3 regions of the Marinithermus hydrothermalis DSM 14884 genome follow, and region 2 is predicted to be linked to each of the others. Evidence: riboswitches for the same ligand, from Rfam matches in the RefSeq annotation. Region 2 holds a riboswitch; each other region holds the start of a gene.
The links. A riboswitch is a leader RNA that binds a small molecule or an ion and turns the genes downstream of it on or off. The one in region 2 is predicted to bind S-adenosylmethionine.
Positions count from the first base shown of each region.

Region 1: linked by a shared signal. The riboswitch ahead of metE (5-methyltetrahydropteroyltriglutamate--homocysteine S-methyltransferase) and the one ahead of metX (homoserine O-acetyltransferase MetX) in region 2 are both predicted to bind S-adenosylmethionine.
Region 3: linked by a shared signal. The riboswitch ahead of MARKY_RS09395 (nitrite/sulfite reductase) and the one ahead of metX (homoserine O-acetyltransferase MetX) in region 2 are both predicted to bind S-adenosylmethionine.

Region 1 covers NC_015387.1:1,135,808-1,140,513, forward strand. The annotation lists partial or broken gene MARKY_RS05785 (transposase family protein) at 279-1,040, opposite strand; gene MARKY_RS05790 (glycosyltransferase) at 1,391-2,650, shown strand; SAM riboswitch class I at 2,769-2,880, shown strand; gene metE (5-methyltetrahydropteroyltriglutamate--homocysteine S-methyltransferase) at 2,951-4,706, shown strand, end outside.
Region 2 covers NC_015387.1:963,281-967,986, forward strand. The annotation lists gene MARKY_RS04940 (aminodeoxychorismate components I/II) at 101-1,984, shown strand; gene MARKY_RS04945 (aminotransferase class IV) at 1,971-2,705, shown strand; SAM riboswitch class I at 2,801-2,910, shown strand; gene metX (homoserine O-acetyltransferase MetX) at 3,082-4,230, shown strand; gene MARKY_RS04955 (hypothetical protein) at 4,211-4,702, opposite strand.
Region 3 covers NC_015387.1:1,875,379-1,880,084, forward strand. The annotation lists gene MARKY_RS09390 (uroporphyrinogen-III synthase) at 1-218, opposite strand, end outside; gene MARKY_RS09395 (nitrite/sulfite reductase) at 234-1,910, opposite strand; SAM riboswitch class I at 2,150-2,259, opposite strand; gene MARKY_RS11475 (metallophosphoesterase family protein) at 2,368-3,045, shown strand; gene MARKY_RS09405 (histidinol-phosphatase HisJ family protein) at 3,042-3,830, opposite strand; gene MARKY_RS09410 (DinB family protein) at 3,888-4,364, shown strand; gene MARKY_RS09415 (hypothetical protein) at 4,361-4,706, opposite strand, start outside.

The DNA of each region.
Region 1 (4,706 bases), 170 kb from region 2:
GGGCGGGGTTCGGGGCGGAGCCCGGAGGGCCGCGCGGTCCTAGGATTCGGGGGCCTGACCCGGCTTCCGCGCATAACGATGCGGCTCGGCGAAAAACGTGATGTCGGCATAGCCGGCCCTGATCCTCGCTGAGTGCACCGCGCCTTCGGGAATGAAGTAGGTGCCTCCTCTTTTGTGTGTTTTGCTCTCTCCGGCAATGGTCAGCGCTAGCTCACCCGAGTAGGACAACCCCTCACTGGGCGCCGTGGGTGTGCTCGGGCAGTTCCACGTCTTTCTCAAATTCCCCAGTAGGACCGGGCCTCTATCCGATGAAGTCCCAAAGACCGCACCATCACGCTAAACCGCGTCTCAATCCAGTTCCGTACCCTTCCCATCCTCCCTCTCCACCCCGTCTCCACCACCGTTCCTCCCCTGACCCGATAGGGTGGCGTCTTGACCCCCTGGACCCAGCGAAAACCCCGGTCCCCGAGGACCGCGGGCAAACCGTCCAGGAGGTCCCTCCCCCAGGTCTCCCGGGCATTACCGGGGAGAATGGCCCAACGAAAGAAGAGACCCCGCTCGTTCATCACCGGCATGAGGACGTAGCCTCCAAAAGCCCCCAGAGGCCCTACCCCCATCGCGGCCTCGGGAAGAGAGAGGCCGTGGATGCGGTGGCCGTGGGCCAGGGGGATAGGCTTGAGGTCCACCACCTGCAAAAGTCCTTCTCCGCCAGCAAGGCGCGTAGCGAGGCAGGCCAACAGCCCCTGGGCCTTCTGAAGAACCCGGTAGAAGCGGGAGAGGTGGGGGAGGGAGGGGAAGTAAGCCTTCAGGGTGGTTTTGGCGGCCAGGTAGCCTTTGGCGAGGTCCTGGCCCTGGAGGAGCAAAAAGATGGCGAGGGTCAGGAGCTCGGCCAGGGTGGCCTTCTGGTGCTTTTGCTTTGGGGGGGGGTTGAAGCCCTGAGCTTGCAAGGCCTTGAGTTCGTCATCCACCCAGATGTAGGTAGCCACCAGAAGGGTTTCCGCGTCAAGATAGTAAAGGGGGTGCTCCCGGTTGGAGTCCATAGCACCCCCCTTCTTTCACATCTTGGGGGTCCAGATCAAGTAGCACACGAAGGAATTCCATGAAAAGGATTGGGTGCGTGTCCGCCTAGGGATATCCGCTTCGGGTAGTGCCCGTATGTGCTTGGGGAACACACTTTTTTCCGATGACATTCTTACTCTTCCCTTAGCACGCCCTCTTGCTTAGATTCGTTCATTTCGCACGCCGATCCAGTCATTGCTTGGAGGCTCCCTATCAGACCTGTTTTGATACCTCGATGATTGCTGCCTCTCGCTTACCGTTCCGACGCATTGAGGATGGGCGCCGCTTGACCGCAAGGCCAGGCCGCGGCTAGCTTGGGGGTGGGGCCGGTATGCAGGTAGCGATCGTGGCGGTCGGCTCGCGCGGCGACGTGGAGCCGTACGTAGCCTTGGGCGCTGGCCTCGTTGCGCGCGGGCACGAGGTCCGGATGCTCGCCCCGCAAGGGTTCGCCGAACTAATCGCACCCTTCGGCCTCGAGTACCTCCCCCTGGGGGAGAACCCCCGCGCGTTGCTCGAGGCCCTCGAGGTCCGGCGCGCCTTCGCGGCGGGTGCGAACCCGTACCGTTTTGTGCGCGAGCTGCTCGAGGTGTACCGTGCCTTTCTTCCCGGTTTTCTGCGCGCTTTGGAGCCCGGCCTCGAGGGCGCAGACCGGGTCGTGTTCTCCACCTTGGGGTTCCCAGCCTATCACTGGGCGGAGGCTCGGGGGGTACCGGCCGTGGCGGCCTTTCTCCAGCCCCAGACGCCGACGGCCGCGTTTCCCGCGCCGTTCGGCCCTTCACCGCCTTTCCTGGCTCGCTGCGGCCTGTATAACCGCTTTTCGTACGTGGCTATGGAGCAGTTCGCCTGGTTTTTGGTCGCGTCCCAGACCAACCGCTGGCGCCGGGCCTTGGGCCTAGCTCCGCTCTCTTGGCGCGGTCCCTACCCGCGGCTTCGTAGGGGAGCGGTGCCGGTACTTTACGGGTTCAGTACCGCTGTGGTGCCCCGGCCCAGGGATTGGCCGGACTGGGTTCGGGTAACGGGGTACTGGCGTTTACCGCTGGATGAGGGTTGGCGTCCGCCGGGCGAGCTGCAAGCCTTTTTAGAGGACGGCCCGCCCCCGGTCTACGTAGGGTTTGGGAGCATGCGTCCTCCGGATGTGCGGCGTTTTACGGAGATCGTGCTGGAGGCCCTTCAGCTGGCCGGCGTGCGGGCCGTGCTGGTTCGGGGGTGGGGCGGATTGGATCCCGAGAGGGTTCCAGACAGCGTGTACGTGTTGGATGCTGTCCCCCACGCCTGGTTGTTCCCGCGCGTGGCGGCGGTGGTGCACCACGGTGGGGCCGGCACCACCGCCGCCGGGCTTTATGCGGGGAGGCCCACAGTCACGGTCCCGTTCATCGCGGATCAGTTCTTCTGGGGCGAGCGGGTGGCGGCCCTGGGGGCAGGGCCCAGACCGGTCCCCGCGAAACGCTTGGCGCCGAACGCTCTGGCGCGCGCGATCCGGGCTGCAGTGGAGCGCTTTGCGTACCGCCGGAACGCGGAATTCTTGGCGCGGCGGCTCTGCCGGGAGGACGGGGTGATGGAGGCCGTGCGGGGGGTGGAAGACCTGGCGTGACTCCACCCGTTTCCGCGCCGTTGAACTCAGTAACGCTGTAACGCTTAGGCTGGCTTGACCCAGCTATCCCTAGGGTGTACCATCGGGGGTAAGCGGGCGTAGCCCGTCACAACCTACCTCCTCATCCAGAGCGGTGGAGGGAACTGGCCCTGTGAAGCCGCGGCAACCGGTGGGGTGCACTTTCCCACGTCCGGTGCCAATGCCAGCCCCCGAGAGGGGAACGATGAGGAGGGGTGTGTAACCGGAGTATTTCACCCCCTCCTCGTCCGAGGAGGGGGTTGAAATTTAAGGAGGTAACACATGGGTATTCGCAGTGCGACCGTAGGGTATCCCCGGATCGGCAAGAACCGCGAGGTCAAGCGCGCCCTCGAGGCCTACTGGGCGGGCAAGACGGACGCCAAAACGCTCATCTCCACCGTAGAAGCGGTTCAGGAGGACGGTTGGCGCGCCCAGCAGGCGCGCGGCGTGGACGCCGTGGCCGTGGAGGGGACCAGCCTCTACGACCACGTCCTCGACTGGGTGGTTTGGCTGGGCCTCGTGCCCGAACGCTTCCGCCACCTCGAGGGCCTCGAGGCGTACTTCGCCATGGCCCGTGGCCTGCCGGGTATTCCCGCACTTGAACTCACCAAGTGGTTCGACACGAACTACCACTACCTGGTTCCGGAGATCGCGCGCGGACAACACCCCGAGCCCGGCTTCGAGGGGTTCTTCCGCACGGTGGAGCGTGCGCAGGGCGTGCTTGGAGCGCGCGCGGTGCCGGTGGTGCTGGGGCCCGTGACGCTCCTGCGGCTCGCGCGGCTCGAGGAGCCCCTGGGGGAGGTGCTGGAACGCCTCCTGCCCGCTTACCGCGCGCTGTTGGAGGGGTTGCGTGGCCGGGGGGTGGGGGAGGTGCAGTTCCACGAGCCGGCCCTGGTGCTGGGGGACGCGGACACCCTTAAGGCACACGTGGAGCGGGCCTACGCTGAGCTCGCCCGGGCGGGCGTGGCGATCGACCTGGTGACCTACTTCGACGATCTCGGCAAGGCGTACCCGTGGGTGGTGGCCCTGCCCGTGGCCGCGGTGAGCCTCGACTTCACCCGCGGCAACAACCTCGAGCTGATCGAGGCGCACGGTTGGCCGCGGGAGAAACGGCTTGGGGCCGGGGTGGTGGACGCGCGCAACGTGTGGCGCATCCGGCCGAGTGAGGTTCTCCTGCTCCTCGAGCGGCTTCACGGGATCGCCCCTGAACTCTCGGTGCAGCCTTCGGCCTCCCTCCAGTTCGTGCCGTACGACGCTTCCCGCGAGACGGGGTTGCCGGAGGCGTTGCGGGGCGTGTTGAGCTTCGCCGAGCAGAAACTGGAGGAGGTGGTGGCGCTGGCCCAGCACCTCGGCGGCCAGGGGGGGGAGGCGGAACTCGCGCGGATCGAGGCGGCGTGGGCGGCGTTCCGCGCTTTTAGCCCAGAGAATCCCTCGGTGCGCAAGCGCCTTCAGGAACTCACGCCGCAGGACTTCCGCCGGGCGTTGCCGTACGCCGAGCGCCGCCCGAAGCAGATCCAGACCTCCTTGTTTCCCACCACCACGATCGGGTCCTTCCCCCAGATCCCGGAGGTGCGGCGCGTGCGGGCCCGCTACCGCAAGGGCGAGATCTCCGAGGCGGAGTACCGCGCGGCGATCGACGCGTGGATCGCCTACGCCATTGGCGTCCAAGAAGGCGTTGGGCTGGACGTGCTGGTCCACGGGGAGTTCGAACGCACCGACATGGTGGAGTACTTCGGGCAAAAGCTCGAGGGCTTTGCCTTCACCGTGCACGGCTGGGTGCAGTCGTACGGCAGCCGGTACGTGCGTCCCCCCATCATCTACGGGGACGTGGCGCGCCCCGAACCCCTCACGGTCCGTGAGTTCAAGGTCGCCCAGTCCTATACGGACAAGCCCGTCAAGGGCATGCTGACCGGCCCGGTCACCATCCTGAACTGGTCCTACCCGCGCACCGACATCCCCCGCAAGGAGGTGGCCTTCCAGATCGCGCTTGCGTTGCGGGACGAGGTGGCCGACCTCGAGGCCGCTGGCGCGCGGGTGA
Region 2 (4,706 bases):
TGTTTTGGAAGGGGATCCCGGTCGTGCCAAGCGAGCGGCCAGCTCTGGGGATGCCCCTCCGGTTCGTGCGGCTGGGCTAGGGGTGTAGAATTCGGTCCGTATGGAGGCGCTGGGCCTGTACCGTCGCGCGCGAGCGCTGGGTTTACGCCCCGCTCTGTTGGAGTCCCTAGGGCCGCGCACCGCGTTCGGTCGCCGCACCCTGCTCGGCCTCCGGCCCACGCGCCGCCTCGAGGTGTGGGGCGGGGTTCTGTACGAGGACGGCCGGCTCGTGGGAACGGCCCTGGACCTTCTCGAGCGCCTCGAGGAGGGGCTGGGGGAGGGGCACTTCCCGGCCTGGATTGGGTTTTTCGCGTACGAGTTCGCGCGTCATTTGGGCTTGCCCGCGCGCGCGCCCATGCCGGGCCTGCCCGAGGCGGCGTTTTGTTACTACCCTGAGGGGTACGTTTGGGAGGACGGCCGCCTCGTGGAGGCCCCCAGCGTTTTGTTGGAGGTGGACCCCGGAATGCCCGTCGGGCTTCCGGAGGTGCGGCTCGTGAGCGACTACCCGCGGGAGGCGTTCATCGCTGGGGTGCAGGCGGTGCAGGAACGCATTCGGGCGGGGTGGGTGTACCAGGTGAACCTCTCGCACCGTTTTCGTTTCCCCGCTGTGGGGCTGGACCCCCTGGATTACTACGCGGCGCTGCGGCGCACGAACCCCAGCCCCTTCATGGGCCTCGTGGAGGGGGCGGGGTGGGCGGTGGTTTCCGGGAGTCCCGAGCGGTTGTTCGCGTTGCGGGAAGGGGTGCTATCCGCTCGGCCGATCGCCGGGACCCGCCGGCGCGGCCGCACGCCGGAGGAGGACCAGGCCCTCGAAGCGGAGCTCCGGGCGAACGTGAAGGAACGCGCGGAGCACGTGATGCTCGTGGACCTGCTGCGTAACGACCTTTCCCGCGTGGCGGAGCCGGGGACGGTCGAGGTGAGCGAGGCCTTCACCGTGGAGCGGTACTCGCACGTGATGCACCTGGTGAGCGAGGTGCGGGGAGTGAGCCGAGCCGGGGTGGGGGCGGCTTTGCGGGCGATCTTCCCGGGAGGCACGATCACCGGTGCGCCTAAGGAGAGCGTGATGCAAGCCATCGCTGAGCTCGAGCCCGTGCCGCGCGGGGCGTACACGGGGAGTTTGGGGTATGTTTCCGGGCGGGGGGCGGACTTCAATATCCTGATCCGGAGCTTGACCCTGGCGGGGGGGTGGGCGTACCTGTCCGCTGGGGCGGGGATCGTGATCGAGAGTGATCCGGTGCGGGAGTACGAGGAGACCCGCCATAAGGCCGAGGCGTTGCTGTACGTGCTGGGCCAGGGGCGGCCTGGGGTACGGCCCGAGCCGCCGCGCGTGATTGAGGCCTGGCGTCCTCCGCGGCCGCGGCGACGTTACGCGGCGCGGGTGGTTTTTCTGGAGAACCACGACTCGTTCAGTTACAACCTCGTGAACTACCTGCGGATGCTGGGCGCGGAGGTGCGCGTGGTGGATCACGGGGAGCCGCCCGCGCTTGGGGGGGCGACGCACCTTGTCGTGGGGCCGGGGCCGGGGGATCCGTTCACGGCGGGGCGCACGCTGGAGTGGGTGCGGGCGGCTCTCGAGGATGGGGTGCCGTTCCTGGGGGTTTGCTTGGGGCACCAGGCGCTTGGCGTGGCGTTAGGGGCGGTGCTGGAGCGCGCGCCGCGCCCCGTGCACGGGGAGGCGCACCCCGTGCGGCACGTGGGGCGCGGGGTGTTCGCGGGGCTGCCCGACCCCGCGCCGTTTACTCGTTACCATTCCTTGCACCTGCGCGACCTGCCGCCGGTGCTGGAGCGCCTCGCGTGGACGGAGGACGGGGTCGTGATGGGGGTTGGGCACCGTTCGCGGCCCGCTTGGGGGGTGCAGTTCCACCCGGAGAGCATGCTGAGCCCGTATGGCCTCGAGCTGCTCGCGAATTTTTTGGAGGTGCGGGGTGCGGCTGGTGATCGTTAACGGGGAGCCTGCGGCCGCGGCGTGGCCCGTGGCCTTCGTGTACCATGGGGCTTCGGTCTTTACGACGCTGCGCAGCGAGGGGGGGGAGCCGCTTTGGTGGGGGCGGCACCTGGACCGGTTGCGCCGCCATGCGGAAGCGTTGGGCCTGCCGTACCCGGGGCACGCGGCGTTCGAGCGGGCGTGGGAGCTGCTTCGGGTGCAAGGACCGGACCTTCGGGTGCGGCTCACGGTGGGGGAGGGGGTGTGGTGCGCGGAGGCCAGCCCGTACCGCCCGCTGGAGCCAGGCGTGTACCTCGAGGGGGTGCGGGTGCACGTGAGCCGCTGGCGGGTGCACCCGGACCTCGCCCGCTACAAGACGGGGAACTACCTGCCGTACCGGTTGGCCCTCGCGGAGGCGCGGGCGGCGGGGGCGTTCGAGGCGCTGCTGCTGGATGGGGAGGGGTGCGTGGTGGATGGGAGCCGCACCAGCCCCTTGCTGTATCGGGACGGCGTGTTGACCGTGTTCGAGGGCGGCCTCGAGGGCATCACCCGGGAGGTGGTGGCGGAGGCCGCGCGGGAGATGGGCCTGGGGGTGCGCCGGGCGCGTCTTGCGCCGGGGGCGCTTGCCGGGCAGCTGCTCCTGGCGGGGAGCGGGGTGGGGCTGGTTCCGGTGGGGGCGGTGCGGGACGCTGAGGTGCGGGCGTTGGTGGAGCGGTTCCGGCCTGGGGGTGGGCCGAGGTAGGCTTCGTGCCTTTTGGATTGAATCCTTGACCCTTTGCGTTAGGGGGGGTACACTCTAGGGTAACCGCGCGGGCGCGCGGCGACAATCTGCCCGTTCTCTTATCCAGAGCGGTGGAGGGACCGGCCCTGTGAAGCCGCGGCAACCGGTGGGCGTGCGCCCACGTCACGGTGCCAATTCCGGCCCGCTTCGGCGGGGAAGATAAGGGAAGGGGAGGCGGCCTAAAAAGCTTAACCCCCTTCTCGAGCGTTCTGGAGAACGACGCGGGAAGGGGGAGTTGCTACCCCCTTCCAACCGGCCCGCGCGGGGAAGGAGGGGGTATGCGCGATACCATTCCGGTGCAGAAAAAGACGGGGCACGCCGCCCGGAAGGGGGCGGTATGACCGGGACCGTGGTGTGCGAGGCGTGGGGGGAGCACGAGGCGTTACTGCTGCACCCCGTGACTGACGCGTCGGATGCGGCCACGGTGCGGCCGCGTACCGCGGTGCTTTGGCCTAGAACCGCGCCGTTCGTGACTGAGGAGGGGCGGTTGATTCCCGAGGTGCGGGTGCGGTTCGAGACCTACGGCCGGTTGAGCGCCCAGCGGGACAACGCGGTCCTCGTGTTCCACGCCCTCACGGGCAGCGCGCACCTCGCGGGCACCTACGACGCAGCGACCCTGGCGCGGCTCACGCCTTTAGAGCGGGCCTTTGGCCCTAAGGGCTGGTGGGACGCGCTCGTGGGGGCGGGCCGGCCCCTGGATCCCGAGCGGTACTTCGTGGTGTGCGCGAACATCCTGGGCAGTTGTTACGGCACCACCGGCCCCACGAGCCGAAACCCCACGACCGGCCGGCGGTACGGTCCGGAGTTCCCCCCCATCACCATCCGGGACATGGTGCGGGTCCAGGCGCGGCTTTTGGATCACCTGGGGGTGGAGCGGGCCCTGGTCATCGGGGGCAGCATGGGGGGAATGCAGGCCCTCGAGTTCGCCCTCATGTACCCCGAGCGCACGGCGGGGCTCGTGGTGATCGCGGCCACCGAGCGCTACGGCCCCTGGGCGCGCGCGTTTAACCGCGTGGCCCGCGAGGCGATCCTGAACGACCCCGCTTTTCGTAACGGGCGTTACGAGGCCCAGCCTCCCGGCCTGGCGGTGGCCCGCGCTGTGGCCATGATGAGTTACCGCGCGCCCCGGAGCTTCGAGGCGCGCTGGGGGGCGGACCCCAGCCAGAGCGAGCGCTACATCGCTTACCAGGCCCAGCGGTTCCTGCGGCGCTTCGACGCGAACACCTACCTCACGCTCTCCCACGCCATGACCACGCACGACGTGACCCGCGGCCGGGGGGCGTTACCCGAGGTCCTCGAGCGCCTAGCGATGCCGCGGCTTTTCGTGGGGATCGACAGCGACCTCCTCTACCCGGCCCCGGCGGTGCGGGCGCTGGCCCAGGCCGCGCGCGGCGAGTACGCGGAGCTGGTCAGCCCGCACGGGCACGACGCCTTCCTCATCGAGCACGACCAGGTGGCCGCGGTGCTCAAGGCCTTTGGGGTTTAGCGCGGCGGTAACGCCCAAGCAGAACCCAGAGGGCGAGGAGTACCGCGAGCAGCACGCCGAGGCTCGGGCGCACTGAGGCGGTGCCCGTATCCAAGGGCACCGCTTGCGTAACGAGCCCCCCGGGCGTGATGAGCAAGGTCACGGGTACCGTGGGGCCTTTCAGCTCGAGTCCGGCGATCTCGAACCGCACCCGCACGGGGGTTTCCGGGCCGAACTCTAGGGTGCCCGGCTGGATCTCGATGCGGGAGAGCGGCGCGTACCCCTGGGTTTGGCGTTCCTCGAGGACGCCTTCCACCCCCTGGAGGACGACCGCGGTGAGCGCGAGGGGTTCTTCTTCCCCGTAGACCAGCCGCGCCTCGAGGAAGGCTTCCGTATCGCGCACCAGGATCCGGGCGTTCTCGAGCTCGAGGTGCCCGCCGTGGGCTTGCGCGAGCGTGCCGAGGAGGAGGAGGGTGAGGAGGAGTGCGCGCATGGGG
Region 3 (4,706 bases), 910 kb from region 2:
AGGGCCTCGGTGCCCATCCCGGTGGTGAGGAGGACCCAGTCCACCCCCTCGCGCACCAGGCGCGCGAGGAGGGGCTCGAGCCGGGCCGGGTCGAGGAAGGCGGTGCCCTGGGTGGGCCGCACGAGGGGGGTGCCGCCGAGCTTCTCCACGATCCGGGCGAGCTCCGCGGCGCGGCGGGGGCCGGTGAGGGCCACGCGTTTTCCCTTCAGACTCAGCATGCCCGTCCCCCCCGGCTAGACCCCGCACTCGCCCTCGCCGACCTGCACCCGGAACGCGCCCTCGCCCCCCAGGTCCGTGTAGAACTCGGGGGCTTCGGCGTAGGGGGGCACCTGGGTGAAGGGCTCCAAGAGGGGCTTGAAGGAGGCGGGGCCCACGCGGTCCACGAACGCGGTGAAACCCTCGCCCTCCTGGCGCTCGGCGAGGTAGCGCTCGAGCACGGCCCGCACCGCCTCGGGCACCCGCCGGGCGGGGATGCGGGCCACGGGCTTCCCGAACCGCGCGCCCTCGAGGGTGGTTCCGCCCCCGAGGAGCAGCACGTAGTGGGGCACCTCCCGCCCGTCCACGGTGCGCGCCGCGCCGTAAAACCCGATGTCGGCGATGTGGTGCTGGCCGCAGGAGTTGGGGCAGCCCGAGATCTTGAGGGTCAGGTCCTTGAGGGCCGGGTGGGCCCGAAGCTCGGTCTCGAGGAGGCCTTGGAGGGCCTGGGCGAGCCCGCGCGAGCGGGTGATCGCCAGGTTGCAGGTGTCCGCGCCCGGGCAGCGGGTCACGTCGGCCAGGGTGTGCCCTCCGGCCGCGGCGAGGCCCGCGGCGTGCAGCGCGGCGTACACCTGGGGCAGCGCGGCCTCGGGCACCCAGCGCAGCAGGAGGTTCTGGGTGATCGCGCTGCGCACCCGCCCCCCGTTGTACCGGCGGGCGATCCGCGCGAGGGCGCGGAGCTGGTCCGAGGTGACGTCCCCCAGCGGGCAGCGCACGATCACCGTCGCCCAGCCCGCCTGCCGCTGCGGCACCACGTTGGTCGCGGCCCACTCGGCGAACCCCGGGGGGACGGCCCCCACGGCGGGGAGCGGCTCGAGCTCAGGCGGCCCTTCCTCCTCGAGCGTGGGCTGCGCTGTGAGGGCGCGGCCGGAGCGCGTGGCCTTCACCACCCGGCGCTCGGCGAGGACCGCTTCGCGCAGGGCGTCCGCGCCCCATTGCTTCACCAGGAACTTGAGGCGGGCCTGGGTGCGCACCTTGCGGTTGCCGTGGCGGTCGAAGACCCGGAGGACCGCCTCGATCGTGGGGATCAGGTCCTCCGCGGGGGTGAAGGGCTCGAGGAGCACCGCGGCGCGGGGGGCCGCGCCGAGCCCGCCGCCGACGTGGATCCTGAACCCCGGCCGGCCCTCGGCGTCTCGGACCGCGACCGCGCCGATATCGTGGATGGCCACGCGGGCGTGGTCGGTCCGGCACCCTTCGAAGGCGATCTTGAACTTCCGCGGCAGGTTCTGCGCGACGGGGTGGCGTAGGAAGTAGCGGAAGGTGGCCTCGGCGTAGGGCGTGACGTCGAACGGCTCGTCGGGCGCGATCCCCGCGTAGGGGCAGGCCGTGACGTTCCGTACGGTGTTGCCGCAGGCCTCGCGGGTGGTGAGGCCCGCGCGCGCGAGGTGGCGCAGGAGTTCGGGCAGGTCGCGCCGCTGGACGTGGTGGAGCTGCACCGCCTGCCGGGTGGTGAGGTGCGCCTTACGGTGGGGGGTGAAGCGGTCCGCGGCCTCGGCGAGGGCCTCGAGCTGCTCGGGCGTCACGCGGCCGAAGGGCAGCTTGACGCGCACCATGTGCCGGTCCGAAGCGCCCCGGATCCCGTAGATCCCGTTTTCCAGTCGGTAGCGCTGGAAGTCCAGCGGGTCCTCCAGGCCGGCCTCGAGCCGGGCGATCATGCGCTCGAGGTGCGCGATCTCAGCGGCTTGGGCGGGGTCTTCAAGCAGGTTCACGTTCCTTCACCTCCTCGGGGTTGGTGGCCGGCGGGCCAGGCCCCCTATACCCCTGATACAAATAGGCTCAGGGGTAGGGTAACACAACAACCCGCGCGCGCCTCCTCGGGGGCGGGGTAGGGCAACCCCCCTTCTCCCGGGGGATCGGAGAAGGGGGGCGGTCTGGTTTGGCTGGCGTCTCCCCTCTCTTATCTCCCCCGCTTGCGCAGGCCGGAGTTGGCACCGGACGTGGGCACGCGCCCACCGGTTGCCGCGGCTTCACAGGGCCGGGTCCCTCCACCGCTCTGGATAAGAGACGGGCCGGGTTGTGGCCGCGCATCCCGCGCGGTTACCCGCGAGTGTATACCCTTAATACTAGCTTTGTCAAGGGTATCTCCGACCCGGTCCGCGGTAGATTAAGGATATGCGCCTCCTCCTGTTCTCCGACGTGCACGGAAACCTCACCGCCCTCGAAGCGGTCCTCGAGGCCGCCCGGGCGTACGGCCCCTACGACGGCGCGTACTGCCTCGGCGACCTCGCCCTGTTCGGCCCCCACCCCGAGGAGTGCCTCGACCGCCTCACCGAGGCCGGCGTCCAGGCCCTGGCGGGCAACACCGACGAGTGGCTCGCCCAGGACCTCGAGGCCCCCACCCCCACCGCCCAAGCCCACCTCGCCTGGTGCCGCGCCCGCCTCTCCCCCGAGGCCCTGGCCTTCCTCCGCGGCCTGCCGCGCGCCCTCCAGGCCGCGGACCTCCGGATGGTGCACGCCACGCCGCGCACCCCGCACGACGACCCCGAGCGGTGCGGCCCGGACCTCCCCCCGGACGAGGCCCGCGCGGTCTTCGGCGAGGGCCTCGTCGCCTTCGGGCACCGGCACGGCGCCTTCCTCGCCATCTCCCCGGGCCTGGTGCGGGTCAACGTCTCCTCGGTCTCGATCCCCCCCGAGCCGCGCCCCCTCGCGCGCTTCACCGTCGCCACCCGCCACGCCGGCCACTGGAGCTTCGCGCAGCACGAGGTGCCCTACGACCCCACCCCCGCCCTCCGCGCCGCCCGCGCGCGCGGCCTGCCCCCCTTCCCCTGGTGGCAGGCCCTGGTGGGCTAGAGCGGGTAACGCTGGGGCCGCCCCTCGCGGTACACCACCGCCTCGGCGTACCCCGCGGCCTTCAAGAGCCGCACCGCGTCCTCAAAGCGGTACCCCACCTCCTCCGGCCGGTGCGCGTCCGAACCCAGCACCACCGGGATCCCCAGCGCCCGCGCCCGCTCCAAAAGCGCCGGGGCCGGGTAGACCTCCCCCACCGGCTTGCGCCACCCCGCGGTGTTCACGTCCAAAGCCAGCCCCTCCCCCGCGATGACCTCGAGGGCCGGCTCCGCCAGCTCCAGGTACCCCTCCTCCGGCACGTGCCCGAACTTCTTGGGGAGGTCCAGGTGCCCGATCGCGTGGAACAACCCACTGCGAGCCGCCTCGACCACGAGCGCGAAATACGCCCGGTAGACCTCCTTCAGGTCGCGCCACGCGAACTCCTCCACGTAATCCGGGTGGTCGAAGGGCCACGCGCCGATAAAATGCACCGAACCGATCACGTAATCGAACGGGTACCGGCCCAACACGTGCCGCACGAACCCCTCGGTCCCCGGGTGGTAATCCGCCTCGAGGCCGATCCCCAGGTAAAACCCCGTCGCCTCCTCCCGCAAGGCCTCCAGGGCCCCGAGGTAAAACGGCAGCTCGTCGAGCTCCATGCGGCTTTGCGGGTCGAACCAGGGGGGCATGGGGCTGTGGTCCGTAAAGACCAGTCCCGCAAGCCCCGCCCGGCGCGCCGCGGCCACGTACTCCGCCGGCGCGCCTCGAGCGTGCTTGCACAAAGGGGTGTGCACGTGCGCGTCGTACATGCCCGCAGTCTACCCCCAACCCTCGGGTAGACTGGGGCCACCCCCAAGGAGGACCGCATGGAAACCCTACTGCGCCAGCACCTCACCGAGCTCCTGGTCGGCGAAAGCGCCCACGTGAACGCCCGAACCGCCTTCGCGCGCCTCCCCGCCGCCCTCCGGTACCAAGCCCCCCCGGGCTTCCCGCACACCGCGTGGGAACTCCTCGAGCACCTGCGCCTCGCCCAGCGGGACATCCTCGAGTACCTCCAGAACCCGCGCTACACCGCCCCGCCCTTCCCCGAAGGGTACTGGCCCCCCACCCCCGCCCCGCCCACGCCCGAAGCCTGGGACGCGAGCCTAACGGCCTTCCTGGAGGACCTCGAGACCCTCCAGCACCTCGTGAACGACCCCAGCGTCGACCTGTTCGCCCACCCGCCCCACGCCCCCGCCGCGCACACCCTGGTGCGCGAAGTCCTCGTGGTGGCCGACCACAACGCCTACCACCTGGGCCAGGTCGTGGCCCTCCGCCGCGCTCAGGGCGCGTGGCCCCCCTAGCGGACGTGCACCACCCGTCCCGCGCTCGCCCAGACCTCGACCGGCTCCCCCAGGACCTCCGCCGCCCGGCGGGAGAGGTCCGCATCCGGCCGCGGCAGGGCCTCCACCCGCTGCACCAGGCTCGGCCGGTCGGGCGGCGCGAGGCGCGGCGCGCGCGCCAGCACCGCGTCCACCTCCCAGACCGAGGCCCACAGCCGCTTCAGGTGCCACAGGACCTCCTGCCGCCCCGTCGCGATCCCCACCGGGGCCCCGCCCGCGTACCGCACCACGAACCGCCCCTCGCCCACCACGGCGCCCAGCGCGTCCGCCCGCTCGGGCAACAAATAACTCTCGCGCACCAAA